DNA from 2 places in the Blautia sp. HA8986 genome. Region 1 is predicted to be linked to the other one. Evidence: predicted binding sites of a transcription regulator. Region 1 holds the regulator's gene; the other holds the start of a gene.
The links. Region 1 encodes Rex, which represses fermentation and respiration genes when NADH is low (regulators of the CRP and FNR family bind a similar motif). Its sites were predicted from a motif close to ATTGTTAANTANTTAACAAT; they were not measured.

Region 1 (11,001 bases):
AAAGTCCGTGAAGATAAACACCTAACGCGGCCTTTAAAACCATTGGAGGCTGTTCCTCCGTTTTCAGATACATACATAACACACCTGCCAGAATACCAGAAAGCACATCTCCGCTTCCAGCAGTTGCCATACCGGAATTGCCTGAAATATTCAGATAAATATCTCCGCTGCCATCTGTAACTACTGTGCATGCATCTTTCTGGACACATACGCAGCCAGCTTCTCCTGCATAACCTGCAGCTGTTCCGGCAATGTTTTCCTGGATCTCCCGGATGCTTTTGCCACAAAGACGGCTCATTTCTCCAATGTGAGGTGTCAGGATCACATTTTCTCCCAGGAATTCCCTCCACTGCGGATGCATGGCCAATAGGTTCAGTCCATCTGCATCCAGGACAAGCGGCTTTTTCTCCCGGGCAGCAGCCGTAAGAAACCACTGTTCTCTCTCACGGCTGGCCCCCGAGGTTCCAAGCCCCGGTCCGATTACGATCACATCACACCAGGAAAGAAGCTGTTCATTGGATTCCTCGTCAAACCGGGTGCATACCATGGCCTCCGGCAAAAGGATCTGCAGCGGTATCCGGTTCTCTTCCACTGTCTGGATCTTCACCATTCCCGCTCCGGCCCGGAGTGCTGCACTGGCGCTTAAATAAGCAGCCCCGCACATCCCCTCACTTCCGGCAATAAAAAGGATTTTCCCAAAAGTTCCCTTGTTCCCGCCGGGATCACGCTCCGGAAACAGCTTAAGATCTTTTCTCTCCAGACAGCGTGCAGATGCCTTTACAGCTTCCTGCTCATAGATCCCGATATCCGCTATGACGATCTTTCCTGCATACAGTCTTCCCGGGTAAAAACAAAGTCCTCTTTTTACATAGGCAAATGTAACAGTAAGATCGGCACTGAAGGCAATTCCCATTTCCAGGCCAGTATCTCCGTTCACTCCTGACGGGATGTCAACAGCGATCTTCTTTGCCCGCGCACTGTTCATCTCATGGATGATCTTCGCATAATGTCCCTCGATCGGACGCGCAAGGCCCACACCGAACACGGCATCTACTATAGTAGTATATTCGCTCCAGTCCGGGTTATTCACTTCCGGCACATGATAACCTGTTGCAATCTTGTACTGCAGTGTCGTCTCCCTGGTCATTTTTTCCTTGTTTCCGACCATATAAAATTCTGCCCGGATTCCCTTTAGATAAAACAGTCTGGCAATGGCGATCCCGTCACCGCCATTATTTCCGTTTCCGCAGACTACCAGGATCTTTTCATTCTTTTCCAGGTATTTCTCTGTTTCCTCTACTACTTTTAATGCTGCCCGCTCCATCAGAACTTCCGATGCCACACCGATCTTATGGATCGTGGCACTGTCCAGGTTCTTCATTTCCCCGCAGGTAACAAGTTTCTTCATTCTGGCCCCTCCCCTCTCACATAGAGAAAGCTGCCGTTTCCGGCAGCCTCATACTCCACTTCTGTTATTCCACATGCTCCTGCCTGTATTTGCTCAGATTGTACGACAGTGTCATCAGGCTCTCGGAAAGATGTACGTTCTCAACAATAACATCATCCGGTGTCTCAAGATCAAGATGTGCAAAATTCCAGATTGCCTTGATCCCGTTCTCTACCAGAATATCTGCCATTTCCTTAGCTTTATTCTTAGGAAGGGTGAGAATGGCAATCTCTACGTTGTTTTCTCTAAGGAAAAACGGAAGCTCACTGAGCATCTGGATCTCAAGTCCGCGAACCGCAATGCCCTCAAGCACCGGATTTACGTCAAAGATCCCTACCAGCTTAAATCCACGTTTTTCAAAATCTACATAGTTGGCAAGTGCCTGTCCCAGATTACCAGCACCCAGGATGATCATCGGGTGAACGGTATCCAACCCCAGGATCTTACCAATCTCCGTATAAAGATAATGTACATTATAGCCATAACCCTGCTGACCAAAACCGCCGAAATTATTAAGATCCTGACGGATCTGGGAAGCTGTGGTATGCATCTTCTTGCTTAACTCATTGGAAGAAATTCGTTCTACATTGTCTTCCATCAGCTCTCCTAAGTAGCGGTAATAGCGTGGCAGACGCTTAATCACCGCTTTCGAGATTTGTTTTGTCTCCACGATAGTTTCCCTCCTTGTCCTACACTAGGTTAATTATACCGAATTGACATTTTCCTGTCAATCAAACTTGTGAGTTATGTACAAATTTCTTCATATTTTTTTAAAAAATTGATTTTTTCTTTGAAATCCCGGCAGTTTCCGTTATAATAGGTGGAGGATTTTCCCTGTCTTTTAAAGGCAGAGGCAGGATCTTTTGTACAGGAGGACAGTTTTTATGATTTTATCATGTCAAAATATATGCAAGGCTTTTGGCGAAAATGTTATCTTAAATAACGCATCTTTCCATATCGAGGAACGGGAAAAAGCGGCTCTCATTGGATGTAACGGTGCAGGCAAGACTACGCTTCTTCGGATCATCATGCAGGAGATTTCCGCAGATTCCGGAACTGTAGTTCTATCCAAGGACAAAAATATCGGCTATCTCGCTCAGTATCAGGATATTCACGGCCACCACACCATTTATGAGGAGCTTCTTACCACCAAGCAGCACATCGTTGATATGGAACGTCGCATCCGCAATCTGGAGCAGGAAATGAATAATGTTACAGGCGATGACCTGAATCACCTGATGGAAACTTACACCCGCCTTACTCATCAGTTTGAGTTGGAAAACGGCTATGCTTACAAGAGTGAGCTCACCGGTGTCCTGAAAGGTCTTGGTTTCACAGAGGAAGATTACGACAAGCAGATTGAGAAGCTTTCCGGAGGCCAGAAAACACGTGTGGCACTTGGAAAGATGCTTCTCTCCAAACCGGACATCCTGCTTCTGGATGAGCCTACCAACCATCTGGATATGGAGAGCATTTCCTGGCTGGAGACTTATCTTCTTAACTATCCGGGAGCTGTATTTATTGTATCTCATGACCGTTACTTTCTTGATAAAGTTGTCACCAAGGTCGTAGAGATCGAAGCTGGTGAGACCCGAGTTTTCAGTGGCAACTACTCTGCCTATGCGCTTAAGAAAGCACAGCTTCGCGATGCCCTGTATAAGGCATATCTGAACCAGCAGAGAGATATCAGACATCAGGAAGCAGTTATTGCCAAGCTGAAATCTTTTAACCGCGAAAAATCCATCAAACGTGCAGAGAGCCGCGAGAAGATGCTGGATCGTGTACAGCGCATTGAAAAACCGCTGGAAATCCAGGATCGGATGCGCATCTCCCTAGAACCACGTGTTTTAAGCGGAAATGATGTTCTTCATGTAGAGGATCTTTCCAAAGCATTTCCCGGACAGACGCTGTTTTCCGATATTTCCTTTGACATCAAACGAGGAGAACGTGTGGCACTGATCGGAAACAACGGAACAGGCAAAACTACCATGCTGAAGATCATAAATGGTCTTCTGGAAGCAGATGCCGGTAAATTTTCCCTTGGTTCCAAGGTGCAGATCGGATATTACGATCAGGAACATCATGTTCTGCATATGGATAAGACGATCTTCCAGGAGATCTCTGATACTTACCCGACGCTTACAGAGACTGAGATCCGCAACATGCTGGCAGCCTTCCTTTTTACAGGGGATGACGTATTTAAAGAAATCTCCGCTCTTTCCGGTGGTGAGCGCGGTCGTGTCTCCCTTGCCAAGCTGATGCTCTCAGAAGCCAACTTCCTGATCCTGGATGAGCCTACCAACCACCTGGATATTGCCTCCAAGGAGATTCTGGAAGAAGCACTTGTAAGCTATACCGGTACTGTGCTGTATGTATCCCACGACCGTTACTTTATCAATCAGACAGCAACCAGGATCATGGAACTGACCAATCAGGCTGTTGTAAATTATATCGGTGATTACGACTATTATCTTGAGAAAAAAGAAGAGCTGACCAGTGCCTACGCTCCTGACATCAATACCCCGGAAGCTCCGCAGGAAGAAAAAGCAGTCTCCGAGAACAAGCTTTCCTGGCAGCAGATGAAGGAGAAACAGTCAAGGAAACGAAAACGGGAAGCTGAACTGAAAAAAGTAGAAGCCCGCATTGAAGAGCTGGAAACAAGAGATAAAGAAATTGATGATACCATGGTTCTCCCGGATATATGTACCAACGTGGCAGAATGTACGAAGCTCAGCCGCGAAAAAGCAGCCATCGCAGAAGAACTGGAAGAGCTTTATGAGAAATGGGAAGAGCTGGCCTAATGGTCAGCTCTTTTTCTCTCCTGCAAGTTCCTTAAGAAGGATCTCCTCAAACTGTGGTGCACAGGCAAGGATATCACCATTCGTCAGATAAACCGGTTCTTCGCCTTTCCAGGTCCTGACCACGCCTCCTGCTTCTCTGACAATAATGGTTCCTGCAGAATAATCCCAGGGTTTCAGGTCACGCTCAAGATAACCATGCTCTCTTCCGCATGCCACATAGCACATATCAAGCTCTGCGGAACCTGTCCGGCGGAAATCCCCGCATTTCATAAAGATATTATAGAAAATCGGAAACAGATTCTTTGCTTCGGATTTCGTATATGGCGTGGAACCGTAGGAAATCACAGCATCCCCGAAATGCTCTGTGGAAGAAGCATGAATAGCATTACCGTTAAGATATGCTCCCTCACCTTTCGCTGCATGAAACAGCTCATCTGTAAACGGATTAAACACAGCTCCGAAAACGATCTCTCCTTTTTCGTAAAGTCCAAGTGCAACAGCACTCATACGGAAATCCAGGATCAGATTGGCCGTTCCGTCAATAGGATCCAGGATCCAGTAAGTTCCCTCTTCGGAAAGTCCCGTATTCTCCTTCTCCTCTGCGATCAGGGCAATATCCGGAAAAGCTTTTCCCAGTTCTTCCTTCAGGAAATTCTGTACAGCCAGATCCACATTCGTCACATAGTTGGCCGCACCTTTCACCATAACTTCCTCATTTTTCATCTCTTTTAAGATCAGATTCTTCGTCTGTCTTACAAGAAAGAGCACCTGTTTCTGTTCTTCTGCTGAAATCATTATATTTCCTCCCATAAACAATACTCTGTTCCATGATCAAAAAATCAGCTGCAATATTCTCTATCGGACCAGCCTGCCAAGATGCAGTTCAAAACATACTCCGTCATTACGGTCAGTACCCTCTTTCACTGCATCCCTGATAGATGCCGAAATAAAGTCCACTGCCATATCCGCACAGGCCTCCATAGAGTATCCCTTTACCAGGCCTGCACTGAGTATCGATGCAAAAATATCTCCAGTACCTGAATAGCTGCCTCCGGCTTTCTCCGCGAAAACCCAGGAACATTTCCCGTTCTCCAGAACAAGATTTCCCATCTTTACAGTTTCTCCCTCTTCCTGCTGATCCACACCTGTGATCACAACTGCAGAAAGTGAAAATTCTTCTGCAAGTTTTCGCCCGGTTTCTTCGATCCGCTCCAGCCGTTCCTGTCCGGTGATGGTCTGAAATTCTTTCCAGACTGTTTTCATTTTCTCTTTTCCATAAAGAAGGACCAGTGCTTCCGTCAGATTAGGCGTGATCACACAGGAACGTTTCACAAGTTCACAAAAACGTCTTCGCAATGCTTCCGTATAGATCGGATATACCTCTCCGTCATCTCCCATTACAGGATCTGTAAGGATCAGCGTATCTTCTGCTGCAAACATATCCATAAATTTCAGAATCTTATCTGCCTGTTTCTCATCGGAAAGAAACCCTGTATAAATACCGTCAGGAACAAATCCACGTTCCTTCCACTGTTCCATATATGGTTCCATATGATCTGTAAAATCCTCACAGAAATAAGCTTCGTAGCCTGTCTGATTACTTAAAACAGCGGTAGGAAAAGGGCATGCCTGCACTCCCATCACCGAGATAACAGGGATCGCTGCTGTAAGTGAACATTTCCCCAGCCCGGAAAGATCATTGATCACTGCTATTTTCTTCATCTTACTTCTCCAGTCTTGAGTTTTTTTCTGTATTATTATAGAATATATCATCAGGTTTACGCAATCATTTTTGGAAGGAAATTATCATACCTATGTTAAATATATCCACAAAACATAAAAAAGAACATCTTTATCTGGAAGTGTATCACTACTACAGAAAACTGATCATGGAGAACCGTCTTCTCCCGGGCAGCAAGATGCCATCTCTTCGCAAATGTGCCCAGGAACTTAAGCTAAGCCGCACCACCATTGAGAATGCCTATCTCCAGCTTGCCGCAGACGGCTACATTATCGCAAGAGCCCAGAGCGGTTACTATGTCACCGATATTGCCAGAAAACAGCATCCGCATGCACTGGAAAAACATCCCCGGAACATCATTCCCTGTATCTACGATTTCGCCTCCTCCGGCGTTGACAGGGAGAGTTTCCGATTCGACCTCTGGCAGCGCTATATCAAAAGTGCACTCCGCCAGGATGAACGTATGCTTTCCTACGGAGAGCCTCAGGGAGAAAAGGATTTTCGTGAAGTTCTCTCCGACTACATCCGGGAACGTAGGAACGTGATCTGCTCTCCAGACGATATTGTGGTTGGTGCCGGTCTCCAAAGTCTCCTCCAGATCCTCTGTCCTCTGCTCCGTGAACGTAAGACCGTTTCGTTCCCTACCCCCTCCTTTATCCAGGGCAGCACAGTTTTTGAGGATTACGGATTCGACGTCCATTACCGTGACAAAACCTGCGATGTGATCTACGTATCCCCTGCACATATGACCAAATGGGGTGAGATCATGCCTGTGAAACGACGTCTGGAACTGATCCGCCACGCAGAGGCCAACGGACACCTTATCATTGAAGATGATTTCGAAAACGAATTCGTTTATCTCCAGAAGCCAACTCCATCCCTGTTCGGACTTGCAGGCGGAGAGAATGTAATCTATATCGGATCTTTTTCCAGACTGCTGCTTCCTTCCATTCGTGTCAGCTTTATGGTACTGCCCCCATCTCTCCGGGAATTATACGAAAAAAAAGCAGCCCGGTATAATCAGACAGCTTCCAAGGCAGAACAGATTGCTCTCTGTCAATTCATCCGGGACGGCCACATGCTTTCCCAGACAAGGAAACTTCGCCGCCTTTATGCACAGAAGCTGAAAGCTCTCACTGCTGCCGTGAAGAATACTTTTGGAAAAAACTGCCAGATCATAACAGGGGCAGCAGGCACCAGCCTGGCTCTTACCATCCCCTGTTCATCCACCGGCGAACAATTAAAAAAGGCAGCCCGCTTACAGGGGCTGCGCCTGGAAATCTTAAACGAAACAGAGAATGATATCACCCTTGTTCTCTCCTGTTCTTCCATTCCTGTGAATGATTTTCTGCCTGCCTGCCAGCTTCTGAAAAGCGTGGCAGACAATCTTTAAGATTATGGTTATCAATCTCTTCTGTTATCGATCATATAAAGTAGTGCGTTCACAATGCACGCTGCAATGTTACTTCCGCCTTTACGTCCTTTTGCAACAATGTAAGGCACATCTGCATGCATGATCAGCTCCTTGGACTGTACAACATTTACAAATCCCACCGGCACGCCGATGATCAGCTCAGGGGAAATCTTCCCCTCTTCGATCAGCTCATAAAGACGAACCAGCGCGGTTGGTGCATTTCCAATGGCAAAGATCAGCTTTTCATTCATGGATGCTGCTTTATCCATGCTGGCTGTAGCTCTTGTTGTTCCGTTCTTTTTCGCCATTGCAGCAACATCTTCATCAGACATGAAGCAGAACACCTCACCGCCGTATCTTGCAAGTGCACGTTTATTGATTCCTGCTTTTGCCATCTGCGTGTCTGTTACAATGCACGCCCCATTACGGATGGCTTCCAGTGCTCGTTCCACAGCATCTTCGGAAAAGCAGAGATTTTTTGCATAATCAAAATCTGCACTTGTATGAATGCAGCGTTTTACGATCAGTTCTGTCCCAGGGATCAGAGGTGTGTCCCCAAGCTCCTCTGTGATGATCTCAAAGCTTCTTTTTTCGATCTCCATAGGTTTTACATTTTCAAGCTCTACTTTCATTTCTCTTCGTCCTCCGCGATCCCGTTCTCCAGGATTTCATAGATTTTTTTCATATCCATATGTTTTCGAAGCTCTGCTGCCAGAATATCATACTGCTGTTCCTTAAATGCCGCAAAGTCAACACCTGTCATATTTTCCACATCAATGCCTTTTTTCTCACCGATCACACGGATAATGGCTTCAGCTGATTCCTCCTTGTCAAAAACTCCGTGGATATAGGTTCCGCAGACATTTCCTGCAAAAGCACCTTCTTCTTTCTTCTCGCCGCTGACACTGTCTGTGATCCTGGTAGCTGTACCAGCTTCCGCTTTCAGGATACTCTCACCCATATGAATCTCATAGCCTTCCACTTCTGCGCCTGAAAGATGTGCAAACACACCGGAAAGTTCTCCGAAATGTCCCTGTACCCTTGTTCTTGTTTTCTTCTCTGCAAATACAGTATCCATAGGAAGAAGTCCCATACCTTTCATGGAACCGCCATTCTCCACGCCATGAGGATCGCTCAAAGTTTCTCCCAGCATCTGATAGCCGCCGCAGACACCGAAAATCAGCTTTCCTCTGGAAGCCTCTTTGAGAACAGCTGCCTCCATACCGCTTTCCCTCATCCAGATCAGATCGCCCATTGTGTTCTTTGTTCCCGGCAGGATGATCATGTCCGGAGAATGAAGATCTCTCGGATGTTTTACATAGCGGAGGGAAACTCCGGGGATACTCTCAAACGGATTGAAATCCGTAAAGTTGGAAATCCTTGGCGTACGGATCACCGCAATATCGATCACACCAGCTTCCTGTTTCCGATCAAAACGCTCTGTCAGGCTATCTTCATCTTCTACCTGGATATCAAGATACGGAGCAACACCCACAACAGGAATGCCACTTCTCTCTTCCAGCATCTCAACGCCAGGATCAAGGATGGTCTTATCTCCGCGGAATTTGTTTATGATGAGACCCTTGACCATGGCTTTTTCATCTTCTTCCAGAAGCTCCACCGTACCGATCAGCTGTGCAAAAACCCCGCCTCTGTCAATATCTCCTACAAGAAGTACCGGTGCCTTGGCCATCTTCGCCATTCCCATATTTACAATGTCCTCATCTTTGAGATTGATCTCAGCCGGACTTCCTGCGCCTTCGATAACGATGATATCGTTTTCAGCTGCAAGAGCATTGTAGGCTTTCATTACATCCGGAACAAGTTTCTTTTTGTATTTGAAATAATCTCTGGCACTCATAGTTCCAAGAACTTCGCCGTTTACGATCACCTGAGAGCCTACATCATTGGTAGGTTTCAGAAGGATGGGATTCATAAGAACAGATGGTTTGATCCCTGCTGCCTCGGCCTGCATAACCTGTGCCCGTCCCATCTCCAGGCCATCTTCCGTAATAAAGGAATTCAGTGCCATATTCTGTGACTTAAAGGGAGCCACCTTATATCCGTCCTGCCTGAAGATTCTACAAAGCCCTGCAGCCAGCAGACTCTTTCCAGCATTGGACATGGTTCCCTGTACCATTATTGCTTTTGCCATAATATACCTCCCTCAAGTACTTCAATCAGTTTTACATTTTCTTCATGCGTCTTTACAGCGATCCTGTAATAACCTTTTGTAAGCCCCGGATAATTGCTGCAGTCGCGGATCACGATTCTCTTTCGCAGACAGAAATCAAAAAGCTCCTCCGGTCCCTTAAAGAAAATATAATTGGCTTCTGACGGAAATACCTTATACCCGATGCGGGTCATCTCTTCTTTCAGCCACTGTGACTCCCTGAAAACAAGCTGGCGTCCTTTTTCCACATATTCAGTTTCTGAAAGTGCCTGAATACCGGCTGCCTGAGCCATTGTGGAAACATTCCAGGGCTGAACATTCCGTTCCATCTTATCCAGAAGAACACGATTGGAACAAAGGCCGTAACCCAGACGTACTCCAGCCATGGCGTACCTTTTTGTGAATGCTTTCAGGATAAAAAGATTATTAAATCCGGAAAGCGACCGTTTCAGGGAATATTCCTGCGGTTCTTTTACAAAATCAAGGAAACACTCATCTACAACAAGAAGGATTCCCAGCTTTCTGCTCTTCTCCAGTATCTTTTTTAAAAGACAGTGCGGGATCAGCATGCCTGTAGGATTATTGGGATTGCAGAGAAATGCCATATCCAGACCCTTATGCAGAATATCCAGATAAGCTTCTCCCAGCACGAATCCCTCATTCTCAGTCAGCATGTAATATTCCAGCTCACATCCTGTACTGGCTAGTGCCTGTCCGTACTCCGCAAATGTAGGTGCCGGGATCAGTGCTTTCTTCGGATTTACTGCACGGCACAAGGTAAAAATCACTTCTGCCGCACCGTTTCCGCAGATCACTTCTTCTGTCTTAACACCTTCATACTCTGCGATCTTTTCTCTGAGAAGCTCACTACCCACCTGCGGATACTCGGCAATATGATCCAGGCTGTCACAAATAGCCTTTTTCACACTTTCCGGTGTTCCCAGAGGATTCAGATTCGCAGAAAAATCAATGCAGTTCCTGTATTTGTAAACGTCTCCTCCATGTATGTGTTTTGTCATTGGTTACTCTCCTGTATGTTTCACTTCGTTGATTTCCCGGAACGCCATAATTCCTTCTGATCAGAAAAACAGCATCCGGACTGCTCCGCTGATCAGAAGAAATACGACAACTCCCAGTGTTGATGCCGCATACATCAGACGATTGGCTCTTTTGATATCTTCCGGCTCTACCGGACGGATCGGGTCACCAATCGTTGGTTTTTCATATAATTTTCCAAAATAATACGCATTTCCCGCAAGCTGTACATCCAGGGCACCAGCCATGGCAGCCTCTGTCTGTGCTGAATTGGGACTTGCGTGGTTGCGGCGATCCCTACGATAGATCTTTGCCGCATTTTTTGTATCCATTCCTGCAAAAACAGTTCCTGCTACCATCAGCCATCCTGAAATCCTGGCTGGAATATAG
Region 2 (11,001 bases), 930 kb from region 1:
ATGTCTGCATGGATTCCGGCATCCTTCAGGGAAAGGATCTCAAGAGACGGATCTGCCAGGATCCTGCGGATCTCTTTCATTTTCCCCTCATTTCCGGTGGCAAAAATAATCTTTTTCATTATTTCATACTTCCTTTCTTTGGCGGACGCGGTCCAAGGAACTGATAATAGTAGGTTTTCATCATTCCGTTGTAGATTTTTCTGTTCTTATCGGCCTTCCGTCCGATATCATTCTCAGCTTTATCATAAGCAGTGATCAGATACATGGACCAGCGATCCAGACGCTCATAGCTCTCTCCGATCTCGCGGTAAAGTGCCGGAAGATTGGCCTTATCCTCGATTCGCTCACCATATGGTGGATTTGTCACAATAAAACCAAAAGGCTTGGAATGGCGGAGTTCGCTCACCGGACGCTGCTGGAAATGGATCAGCCTGTCCACTCCTGCCATTTTTGCATTGGCGCGAGCTGCTTTGATGGCTGCCGCATCAATGTCAAAACCCTGGATATCTGTCTCAATATCAAGATTTACCCTGTCTCCGGCTTCCTCTCTGGCGTCTTCCCAGCATTCCTTCGGAATCAGATGTTCCCAGTTTTCAGCCAGAAAATGACGGTTCATTCCAGGTGCTATGTCCGCCGCCATCATAGCTGCCTCGATCGGGAAGGTGCCACTTCCGCAAAACGGGTCTACCAGAATGCGGTCTTTTTTCCATGGGGTAAGCATCAAAAGTGCACTGGCAAGCGTCTCTGTGATCGGCGCTTTGACCGTCATCTGACGGTATCCCCTCTTATGAAGAGAAACACCTGATGTGTCGATTCCGATCAGTGCGATATCTTTCATAAATGCCACTCGGATTGGGAATTCCGGACCGTCTTCCGGGAACCAGGATATTCCGTAAATGCCTTTGAGACGTTCTACGATGGCTTTTTTCATAATGGACTGGATATCGGACGGACTGAACAGCTTACTCTTGATGGAGTTTGCCTTGGCTACCCAGAATTTTCCATTCTTCGGTATGTAATTCTCCCATGGAAGAGCCTTGGTTTTCTCAAAAAGCTCATCAAAAGTCTCTGCCTTTACCTCGCCTACTTTCAGCAGTACACGCTCCGTTGTCCGCAGGAACATATTAGCATCTGCCACACCCTGAGCATCAGCCTGAAAAGTTACTCTTCCGTCTTCCACCTTGGTCACGTCGTATCCAAGATCCAGTATCTCTCGTTTCAGTACCGCCTCTGTTCCGAAATGGCAGGGCGCAGTTAATTCCCACAGATTCATAAAATAATCTCCCGTACTGTATTTCCTTCAAAGTCTTTGATCGTAAAAATTCCGTTCTCATATACCGCATAAGTTGGTGGATTGCCTTCTTTCGGGATAGACACGGAGCCAGGATTCAGAAGGATGTAATTTCCCATATTCTCTGCTTTCAGCACATGTGTATGGCCATGGATAAGGATGTCGCCGTCCATCATTGGCGGAAGGTGATCTTTATTGTAGACATGGCCGTGTGTTGCATAGAAAGTTTTTCCATCAAGAGCCAGGATACAGTAGTCTGCCATTACCGGAAACTCCAGTACCATCTGGTCTACCTCTGCCTCGCAGTTTCCGCGTACTGCATAGATCTGGTTTTTTCTCTCATTTAAAAGGCGGATGACTTCCTTCGGTGCATACTCCACGGGAAGATCATTTCTCGGTCCATGATAAAGCAGATCTCCCAGAAGTACCAGTCTCTCCGCCTTCTCTTCGTCATATACTTTCAGCATTTTCCGGCAATAATATGCCGAACCATGTACATCTGACGCAAACATATATTTCATAATCTTTTCTCCTTGTGATTTTTGCTGATTTTCTATTTCTGTTCTTTACATTATCATGATTTCATTTAAAATACAAGATTTGTTGTTTTATCCACTCACAAGATTTCTTCCTCTATATGCCGCAAAACCGCCAATTACGGATCTGGTACGGCAGCCTTGTCTTGCCAGGTTCCTGGCTGCCTGCATGCTGGCCCCTCCCCGGTCACAGTAAAAAACAAGCGTTTTATCTCGCGGAAACCGATACTTCTGATCCTGTTTTTTCTCAAGATATTCTTCCAGCTCACGGTATGGGATGTTTATTGCATTCCGGACATGTCCCTTCCTGTAGGAAGCCAGGTCCCGGAGATCTATAATAATGGCGTCACTTCGCTCCACATAATAGTCCAGCATTTTCGCAGAGATAGTTTCGATCTGAAACATGGAAAAAACTCCTCTTTTTGCTATATTATATGGTATGTTCAAGAAGAAGGTTCCCTGTAGAAAAAGCAGGAAAAAGCTTACTTCTGGCTTTTCCCTGCTTCAATCGGATAGATGTCAGACGGATATTTGCAATCTGTACATTTTCACCTTATTCTTTATTTGTCCAAAATTCCCTCCGGCAGATCAATATCTGTCAGATTCGCTGTTTTTCTCAGATTCGTATTCATCGGACGTTTTGTTTCCGTAACTGTTGCCATAGCTGTTTTTGGATTTGTTCTTAGAACTGTTTTTTCCGCAGTTTCTGGAATCACTTTCCCCGAAATTTTTGCCCGCATAGTTTGATTCGTTTCTGTTTGTTTCATAATTTTTTGCCATTTGAATTTACCTCCTGATGAAGTTGATTTTGTGGCTTTTTAAACGTTTATCAAACATTTTTGCCACTTTTTATTACAGGAATTAGTATCCCAAAAAGTTTGGAGATTATTCGCCAAAATCATATTGCTTTTTTTTCCAGTTTATATTATAATCATTCTTGTAAAAAGAATTTACCCTTCAAAAATTTTTTTTACATAACCCCTTATTTAATTATTTATACTCCCCTCGAAACACCCGGTAGCTCCCCTACCGGGTGTTTCTCTATACAAAAACAAGCCGCCGGGTGACGCTCATAAGTTCATTCCGGCAGCTTGTTTTTTTATCCGTTGATAGGATTCACATGCACCATACAGTGCTTTACATCTTTGAATTTGTTCTCGATCGTATGATGTACATTTTCCGCAATATCATGTGCATCGCGAAGGGAAATATTTCCATCTGCTGCGATCTCGATATCCACATATATCTTGGATCCGAAAAGGCGGGTTTTAAGAAGGTCTACTCTTCTGACTCCCGGTACCCTGAGGATCTCTCTCTTCATGGATTCCTCGGTTTTTGCATCACAGGAATGATCTACCATCTTGTCAATGGCATCCCTGAAAATATCGATGGATGCCTTTGCGATCATAAAGCAGATCACAATGCTGGCGATCGGATCCAGGATCGGATATCCCAGTCTTGCTCCGAAAATACCGATAAACGCTCCTATGGAGGAAAGCGCATCCGAACGATGATGCCATGCATCTGCCATCAAAGCTCCTGAATTAAGCTTCTTTGCAGCACCTCTTGTATACCAGAACATCCACTCTTTTACCACAATGGATACCACTGCTGCAATCAGTGCAAGTGTTCCCGGAATGGCAATTGTTCCACCGGATGTGCTTTTTACAATGTCACGGGCACCGGTAACTCCGATTCCAAGACCTGTTACAAGCAGCATTCCTGCAAGGACAATGGAAGAAACACACTCCATTCTTTCATGTCCGTACTGATGCTCTTTGTCTGATTTCTTTGCAGAAAGGCGGACACCGATAATTACGATGAAGGTGCTTCCCACATCTGATGCAGAATGAATGGCATCAGAGATCATTGCTCCTGAATGTGCCACAATACCTGCGATCAGTTTAAATACAGATAATAAAAGGTTTACCAGAATACTGATCCCGGATACCTTCATTGCTGTCTGCTGTTCCCATGAAGCTGTTTTTTCTGTATCATGTATAATTGTTTTGTTTTCTGTGTGTTCCATAAACAGGACCTCCTTTTAAATATATGATCAGGTTCTTCTTATGGCACAACATTTTCCGTGAAAAAACCGACGGTTTCTTCACTACTCGCTGCAGTGCGATTTTCCGCCGGTGTTCTTTCTTTTATATATATGGATATCTCAGCTTCTACCATCTGTACCATCCATATTTTTGCAGTAAAAAAGACATACCTGCGAAACATACACTGTCCCGCAGATATGTCTGAAAGCAAAGTCACATTCCATATCCGCTGCCACTTCCTGCGGCCCGGCCCCATGCCTTCGAATAAATATTTTCGATTCCGAAAGGCATCGCCTGCTCAGTTTGTACTGTTGATCTCGCATCCTGTTCGAATGTAATGCAGTGCAAAGAGAATTTTTGCAGTCTTACGGGTCTCCCGCTCAACTTCCCAGAAAGGATACACCCTGTACCCTTTGTTAGTCAAGCCAAAGATTTTTTATTTTACAGATGGATAGTTTGTCAAAAAAATCGGGAGCGGATAAATCCGCTCCCGGTTAAGTCTACGATCTGTATTCAGTTGGAATGACTGATTATGCCTGCGGGCCAGCAGCAACGAGTGCTTTACCAGCTGCATTTCCCTCATATTTAGCAAAGTTCTTAACGAATCTTGCAGCAAGATCTTTGGCCTTTGTCTCCCACTCTGCAGCATCTGCATATGTGTCACGTGGGTCAAGGATTGCAGGATCTACGCCCGGAAGCTCTGTCGGAACCTCGAAGTTGAAGAACGGAATGCTCTTTGTAGAAGCTTTAAGGATAGATCCGTCAAGGATAGCATCGATGATACCACGAGTATCTTTGATGGAGATACGTTTTCCTGTTCCATTCCATCCTGTATTAACGAGGTATGCTTTCGCACCGCTCTTCTCCATTCTCTTAACGAGCTCCTCAGCATATTTTGTCGGATGAAGCTCAAGGAATGCCTGTCCGAAGCAAGCGGAGAATGTAGGAGTAGGCTCTGTGATTCCACGCTCTGTACCAGCAAGTTTAGCTGTGAATCCGGAAAGGAAGTAGTACTGTGTCTGCTCCGGTGTCAGGATAGATACTGGAGGAAGTACGCCGAATGCATCTGCGGACAGGAAGATAACCTCTTTAGCTGCCGGTGCAGAAGATACAGGGCGAACAATGTTCTCGATGTGGTTGATCGGGTAGGAAACACGTGTGTTCTCTGTTACGCTCTTGTCAGCGAAGTCGATCTTGCCCTCAGCATCAAGTGTTACGTTCTCAAGAAGAGCGTTTCTCTTGATCGCATTGTAGATGTCCGGCTCAGACTCTTTGTCAAGGTTGATAACCTTAGCGTAGCATCCGCCCTCGAAGTTGAATACTCCGTTGTCATCCCAGCCATGCTCGTCATCACCGATCAGGAGACGCTTAGGATCTGTGGAAAGTGTTGTCTTACCTGTTCCGGAAAGACCGAAGAAGATTGCTGTGTTCTCTCCGTTAAGGTCTGTGTTTGCAGAGCAGTGCATGGAAGCGATGCCCTTAAGCGGCAGATAGTAGTTCATCATGGAGAACATACCTTTCTTCATCTCTCCACCGTACCATGTATTAACGATAACCTGCTCACGGCTTGTAATGTTGAACATTACAGCTGTCTCAGAGTTAAGTCCTAATTCTTTGTAGTTCTCAACTTTAGCCTTGGATGCGTTGTAAACAACGAAATCCGGCTCAAAGTTCTCAAGCTCCTCAGCTGTCGGCTGAATGAACATGTTTGTTACGAAGTGTGCCTGCCATGCAACCTCAACGATGAAACGGATAGCCATACGTGTGTCTTTGTTAGCTCCGCAGAATGCATCTACTACGAAAAGTTTCTTGTTGGAAAGCTCCTTCTTGGCAAGATCTTTAACTGCATTCCATGCTTCCTGAGTTGCCGGATGGTTATCGTTCTTGTACTCATCGGATGTCCACCAAACTGTGTCCTTGGAGTTCTCATCCATAACGATGTATTTATCTTTAGGAGAACGTCCTGTGTAGATACCTGTCATTACATTGACAGCACCAAGCTCGCTGACCTGACCTTTCTCAAAGCCCTCAAGCTCCGGTTTGGTCTCTTCCTCAAATAATGTCTCGTAGGAAGGATTGTACACGATCTCAGTTGTTCCGGTAATACCATACTTTGTTAAATCGATTTTTGCCATCTTAACATTTACCTCTCTTCTTTAATAGTAATTATGATAGCCACCTACTGCTGCAGGTTTTTGTCATCCTGCCATAGGAATTGGTCATTCCAACATCCCTATCCACAATTATACATAAATTGTACGTAAAAGCAACCAAAAAAATTCATTTTCCGCAAAAAAATGATAAATCTTTAACAGTGACGTTTTGGTACTGTCAGATTTTACTCCATCTATACTTGACTTTTTCAGAATAATGGCTACAATATATCTGATTATAGTTATTATATATATTTATAATAGCAACTATATGATTTTAATATATAGAAAGAAGTGATTTCTATGTCAGATATTCTGATCAAACGTAATCATATGGAAATCCCTTGGCACAACTACGTAAGTACCAGGAACAGCCAGCCCATCACCGAAGCTTCTCTTTCCGAAAAAGCTTCCCTGATCGGCCGTACAGGCATGATGCTTCTCTCCTGTGGGACCGGTGCCTGGCGGGTACGGAGTTCCATGAATACATTGTCAGAAGCACTTGGCATCACCTGCTCCGCAGATATCGGATTGATGTCTATAAGCTACACCTGCTTTGACGGTGAGAGCAGTTTTTCCCATGCCCTTAGCCTGACTACCACCGGCGTAAATACTTCCAGGCTGAACAGGCTGGAACATTTTGTCAGTGATTTTCCTGCGGAAGGTATCCATATGAGCGGTGAAGCACTGCACAGTCAGTTAGATGAGATTGAGCGAATCCACGGGCTTTATTCCCCTGCAGCCCTGGGACTGGCTTCTGCACTGGCCTGTGGTGCATTTACTTTTCTTCTGGGCGGTGGCCCACTGGAGATGATCCTGGCTTTTGCAGGCGCAGGTATCGGAAACGCCATCCGCTGCAAGCTTGGCAAGCATCATTTTACTCTGTTTATGTGCATTGCAGTTTCTGTTTCCTCCGCCTGTCTTGTATATGCAGGTTTCCTGAAACTGGCAGAGCTTCTGTTCCACATTTCCGTCCAGCATGAGGCCGGATACATCTGTTCCATGCTGTTTATCATTCCGGGCTTTCCGTTTATCACAAGCGGGATCGACCTTGCCAAGCTGGATATGCGTTCCGGACTGGAACGACTGGCCTACGCCATTATTGTTGTAATGGTGGCTGCTGTCTCTGCCTGGCTGATGGCACTGCTTCTTCATCTGAAGCCTGTGGATTTCCTGCCTCTGAAGCTTTCGGCAGCTCAGAGGATCCTGTTCCGGCTTCTGGCAAGCTTCTGCGGGGTATTCGGCTTTTCAGTCATGTTCAACAGTCCTTTCCGGCTCGCCGCAGCTGCCGCCTTCATTGGTGCACTGTCCAACACTTTGCGTCTGGAGCTTGTTGATCTTGCCGGTTTTCCACCTGCTGCCGCAGCTTTTCTCGGAGCACTGACAGCCGGACTTCTGGCTTCCCTCATCAAAACAAAAGTGGGATATCCCAGGATTTCCATTACTGTACCATCCATTGTGATCATGGTTCCCGGGCTTTATCTCTACCGGGCGATCTACAATCTGGGGATCATGTCCCTGAATGTTTCCGCCTCCTGGTTTGCAGCTGCGATCCTGATCATCGTTGCTCTTCCTCTGGGCCTTATTTTCGCCAGGATTCTTACAGACAAAATGTTCCGCTACTGCACCTGATGAGCATACAAAAAGGACTGCTTTCTGTAGCTTCCGGTCATCAGCTATCCTTCTGATAACCGGAGCAATACAAAAGCAGTCCTTTTTTGTACACTCTATTTCATTACGATCTCATCAGCGATCCCGATCATTTTTTCCAGGCGGTCCGCAAATTTATGGATGGGGAGAAAAACGCCCAGTCCGTCATAACGTTTTCCACCATCCTCCACAGAATCCTGCCCATAATACACAAAAGCTCTTGGAAGCTTCTTCTGAATTGCCATCATGATATCCCATACAGCCGCATAGGCCTGTGCCTCCGTTTCTTTTTCCTTTACGCTGTCCGGAAGCTCATACACCAGCAGCACACCGATATGTTCGCCCATTTTGTACTCTTCTACTTCCATGGTAGCTTCATCATAGGCATGTCGCTTCCGGTAGCCATACGCCAGATACATCTTTACACCAGGTTTCTCCCTGTATATCCTGCGGAACCGGTCGTAATCCCTGTCACTTACATGGATTCCCTTTTCCCGCAGAAAATTTCCTTTTTCATCTGTGAGAAACACCGGATTCTCCTGTCCATCTGCATTGAACCTGAACGGTGCCAGAAAAGAATTGCGCAGAAGATCAAACATACTGTTCTGGCAGATCGCCATAAGGAGAGCTGTCAGATCACGGTTTTTATATGCGTCCAGCAATGCATAAGCGAATTTTTCCGGAGGAAGATATCCGCATTCTATGTCTGTATCCGCATCCATGGATTCATAGAAGGTCTCCGTCAGCCGTCTGCACGCCTCCGGATCCTTCAGGATCTTTTCAAATAAAAGCTCCGCCTTTTCCTCTCTTGGGAATAATGTGCTGTTTTCCACAATTCCTCACCCTTTCTAATCTCTATGTTTACTGGAAAACATCAGAATAAAGCTGAGCAGAAGCAAAACATCCGATACCCAGATTGCCGGGATCCCCAGCCTCATGGACAGATTTCCTCCGCCACCGGCTCCAATGGCAAAAAAGAAAATTATTCCGAAATAATAAAGAGCCTGCTTCAGCTGTTCCGGACGTTTTTCACGACAATACACGGACAACGCCGCCGTGCCGCTTCGTAAATTTCCGATGCACATAGTGCTTGCATAGGAATAACCGCCCACCTTCCGGAAGGTCTGTACCTGCATGGCGCAGGAAAAGGATACCAGTACGGTTGCCAGCATATCCAATTCTCCCGGCATAAATCCCACAACAAAAAGGATCAGGATCTCGATCAGCAGGATCATCTGCCTCCAGTGAAGTTTTTTTGCATATTTAAAGGTACTCTGGATCCGCTCCGCCGCTACAACACCAATGGCAAAGGCTAAAACAGGGAACAGGTACCTTAAGCCCTCTCCCCACTGTCCTGTCATAAAATTTTGGCTCATCAGAACCACGTTGCCTGTCTGGGCGTTGGAAAACACCTCATCTCTTGTAAAGTATGTGTAGGCATCCTGAAATCCGCCGGACATTGCCAGAAATACACTTGTGATAAAAGCTTCTGACATCTGCCGGTCTGCGCTCTGCAGCTTTCTGCCTCCTGAAACCACTCTAAATCACTCCTGTCATTGATTTTTTTCCTCGGGTGTATTATAGTTTGCTCAGAAGCAAATGTAAAAAGTATTATTAATATCGTAAACATATTAAAATCATATTATAAGACGGAGAACACACATGATCACTTACGACTACTATCGAATTTTCTATTATGTAGCCCAGTATAAGAGCTTTACCAAGGCAGCAAGAGCTCTTCACAACAACCAGCCAAATATCACCCGCTGTATGAACAACCTGGAGCAGGAGCTGAAATGTACTCTCTTTCTCCGCTCCAACAAGGGAATCGCACTTACACCGGAAGGCCGCCAGCTTTATGAACACGTTGCCCTGGCTTTTGAGCAGCTTTCCATCGGTGAGGAGGAGATCCGCCAGAACGGTGAGCTGGAGCATGGTCTGGTTTCCATCGGTGCCAGCGAAAATGCCCTGCGTCTGATCCTTCTGGAAAAGCTGGAGCTGTTCCGCGAGCAATATCCCCATGTTCGCCTGCGCCTCTTCAACCATTCCACTCCACAGGCTGTACAGGCACTGAAGAATTATGCGGTGGATTTCGCAATTATCACCACTCCGATTTCCATCCGCAAGCCTTTACAGAAAAAAAGTCTCCTGCGTTACCGGGAGATTCTTGTGTGCGGAAGCAAATATAAGGATCTGACCACTGCCCCCATCAGCATCCATGAGCTTCAGGACCTGCCCTTTGTGGGTCTTGCGGAAGGGACCAGCACCAGAGAAATGTATATGAATTACTTTATGGAAAACCGTGTTTCTTTTCATCCTGACATCGAGGCAGCAACTACAGACCAGGTTCTTCCCATGATCGTCCATAATCTGGGAATCGGCTTTTACCCGGAACCCCTTGCCCGGGAAGTAATCAATGACGGTAAAATTTTTGCCCTTCAGCTTAAGGAGCCACTTCCCCAGCGAGAAGTCTGCCTGGTCACAAACAGCAGTACTACCATGAGTACTGCTGTCAAAAAAGCCATTGAATTTATTGTGTAAATCTCTGAGACTGCTCAGCCATTTATGTTTACTGCTCCACTGTCCTCTCAATATGCATGGCAAGATAACCAATTTCAATAGGATCCAGCTCTTTACCCAGGCTTTTGCCCAGGCTCTTACATACATCCTCCGCGATCCTGTAGGATTCCGGATATTTTTCTTCTATATAATCATTCATATCCAGCTTCAGTGTCTCCCCTGTGGAGACACGGGCTACCATATATTTAATATGGTTCATCATACGGTTGTAGGACAGGGAGATCACATCGATCTTCTTACCTGTAGCCATCTCGATCATGGCGATACATTCCCGGACAGCTCTTGCTGTCTGCATGGCTACGGACACCTTCTCATCTCCCAGTGCAGAGTGAATATGAAGTGCCACATATCCCACCTCATGATCATCGATCTCAATGTCCATCTGTTCTTTCAGGATCTTCTTCAGTACCTCCGCCACCTTGAATTCGCTGTAAAAAAGCACCTTGATGTCATCAGTCAGGGGATTGCTGATCTGCTCATGATTACGGATACGTCCCACTGCAAAAGAGATATGATCAGCCAGCGGAAAAATAATCCCTTTATCTATAGTATCCCCGAAGGTCTTCTCCGCTTCTCTTAATATCTCATCTGCGATCTCCAGAAATTCCGGTGCCACGCTCTTTGCCAGTTCTTTTGCTGAGCCACGTTCTGTCTCCTGAGCCAGCCTGTAAAGGGTACAGTCTGCCGGAGCCTCAAAACGCTGGCTGACCTTCTTTCCGAATCCAACCCCCTTCCCCAGAAGC

Region 2: pckA (phosphoenolpyruvate carboxykinase (ATP)) is a predicted target of Rex. The motif match lies at 6,172-6,191, and genes of this name have one in related genera.

The regions. Positions count from the first base shown of each region.
Region 1 covers NZ_JBWLUQ010000001.1:952,032-963,032, forward strand. The annotation lists gene AC04Q4_RS04365 (NAD(P)H-hydrate dehydratase) at 1-1,408, opposite strand, end outside; gene AC04Q4_RS04370 (redox-sensing transcriptional repressor Rex) at 1,473-2,117, opposite strand; gene abc-f (ribosomal protection-like ABC-F family protein) at 2,332-4,248, shown strand; gene AC04Q4_RS04380 (inositol monophosphatase family protein) at 4,252-5,043, opposite strand; gene AC04Q4_RS04385 (pyridoxamine kinase) at 5,104-5,970, opposite strand; gene pdxR (MocR-like pyridoxine biosynthesis transcription factor PdxR) at 6,063-7,382, shown strand; gene AC04Q4_RS04395 (precorrin-8X methylmutase) at 7,394-8,035, opposite strand; gene AC04Q4_RS04400 (cobyric acid synthase) at 8,032-9,558, opposite strand; gene cobD (threonine-phosphate decarboxylase CobD) at 9,543-10,595, opposite strand; gene cbiB (adenosylcobinamide-phosphate synthase CbiB) at 10,656-11,001, opposite strand, start outside.
Region 2 covers NZ_JBWLUQ010000001.1:1,885,612-1,896,612, forward strand. The annotation lists gene AC04Q4_RS08860 (XTP/dITP diphosphatase) at 1-119, opposite strand, end outside; gene AC04Q4_RS08865 (THUMP domain-containing class I SAM-dependent RNA methyltransferase) at 119-1,273, opposite strand; gene yfcE (phosphodiesterase) at 1,270-1,812, opposite strand; gene AC04Q4_RS08875 (rhodanese-like domain-containing protein) at 1,900-2,232, opposite strand; gene AC04Q4_RS08880 (hypothetical protein) at 2,416-2,607, opposite strand; gene AC04Q4_RS08885 (cation diffusion facilitator family transporter) at 2,927-3,856, opposite strand; NiCo riboswitch at 4,058-4,187, opposite strand; gene pckA (phosphoenolpyruvate carboxykinase (ATP)) at 4,406-6,010, opposite strand; gene AC04Q4_RS08895 (threonine/serine exporter family protein) at 6,332-7,660, shown strand; gene AC04Q4_RS08900 (DUF4866 family protein) at 7,756-8,511, opposite strand; gene AC04Q4_RS08905 (YoaK family protein) at 8,527-9,174, opposite strand; gene AC04Q4_RS08910 (LysR family transcriptional regulator) at 9,341-10,219, shown strand; gene AC04Q4_RS08915 (PRD domain-containing protein) at 10,248-11,001, opposite strand, start outside.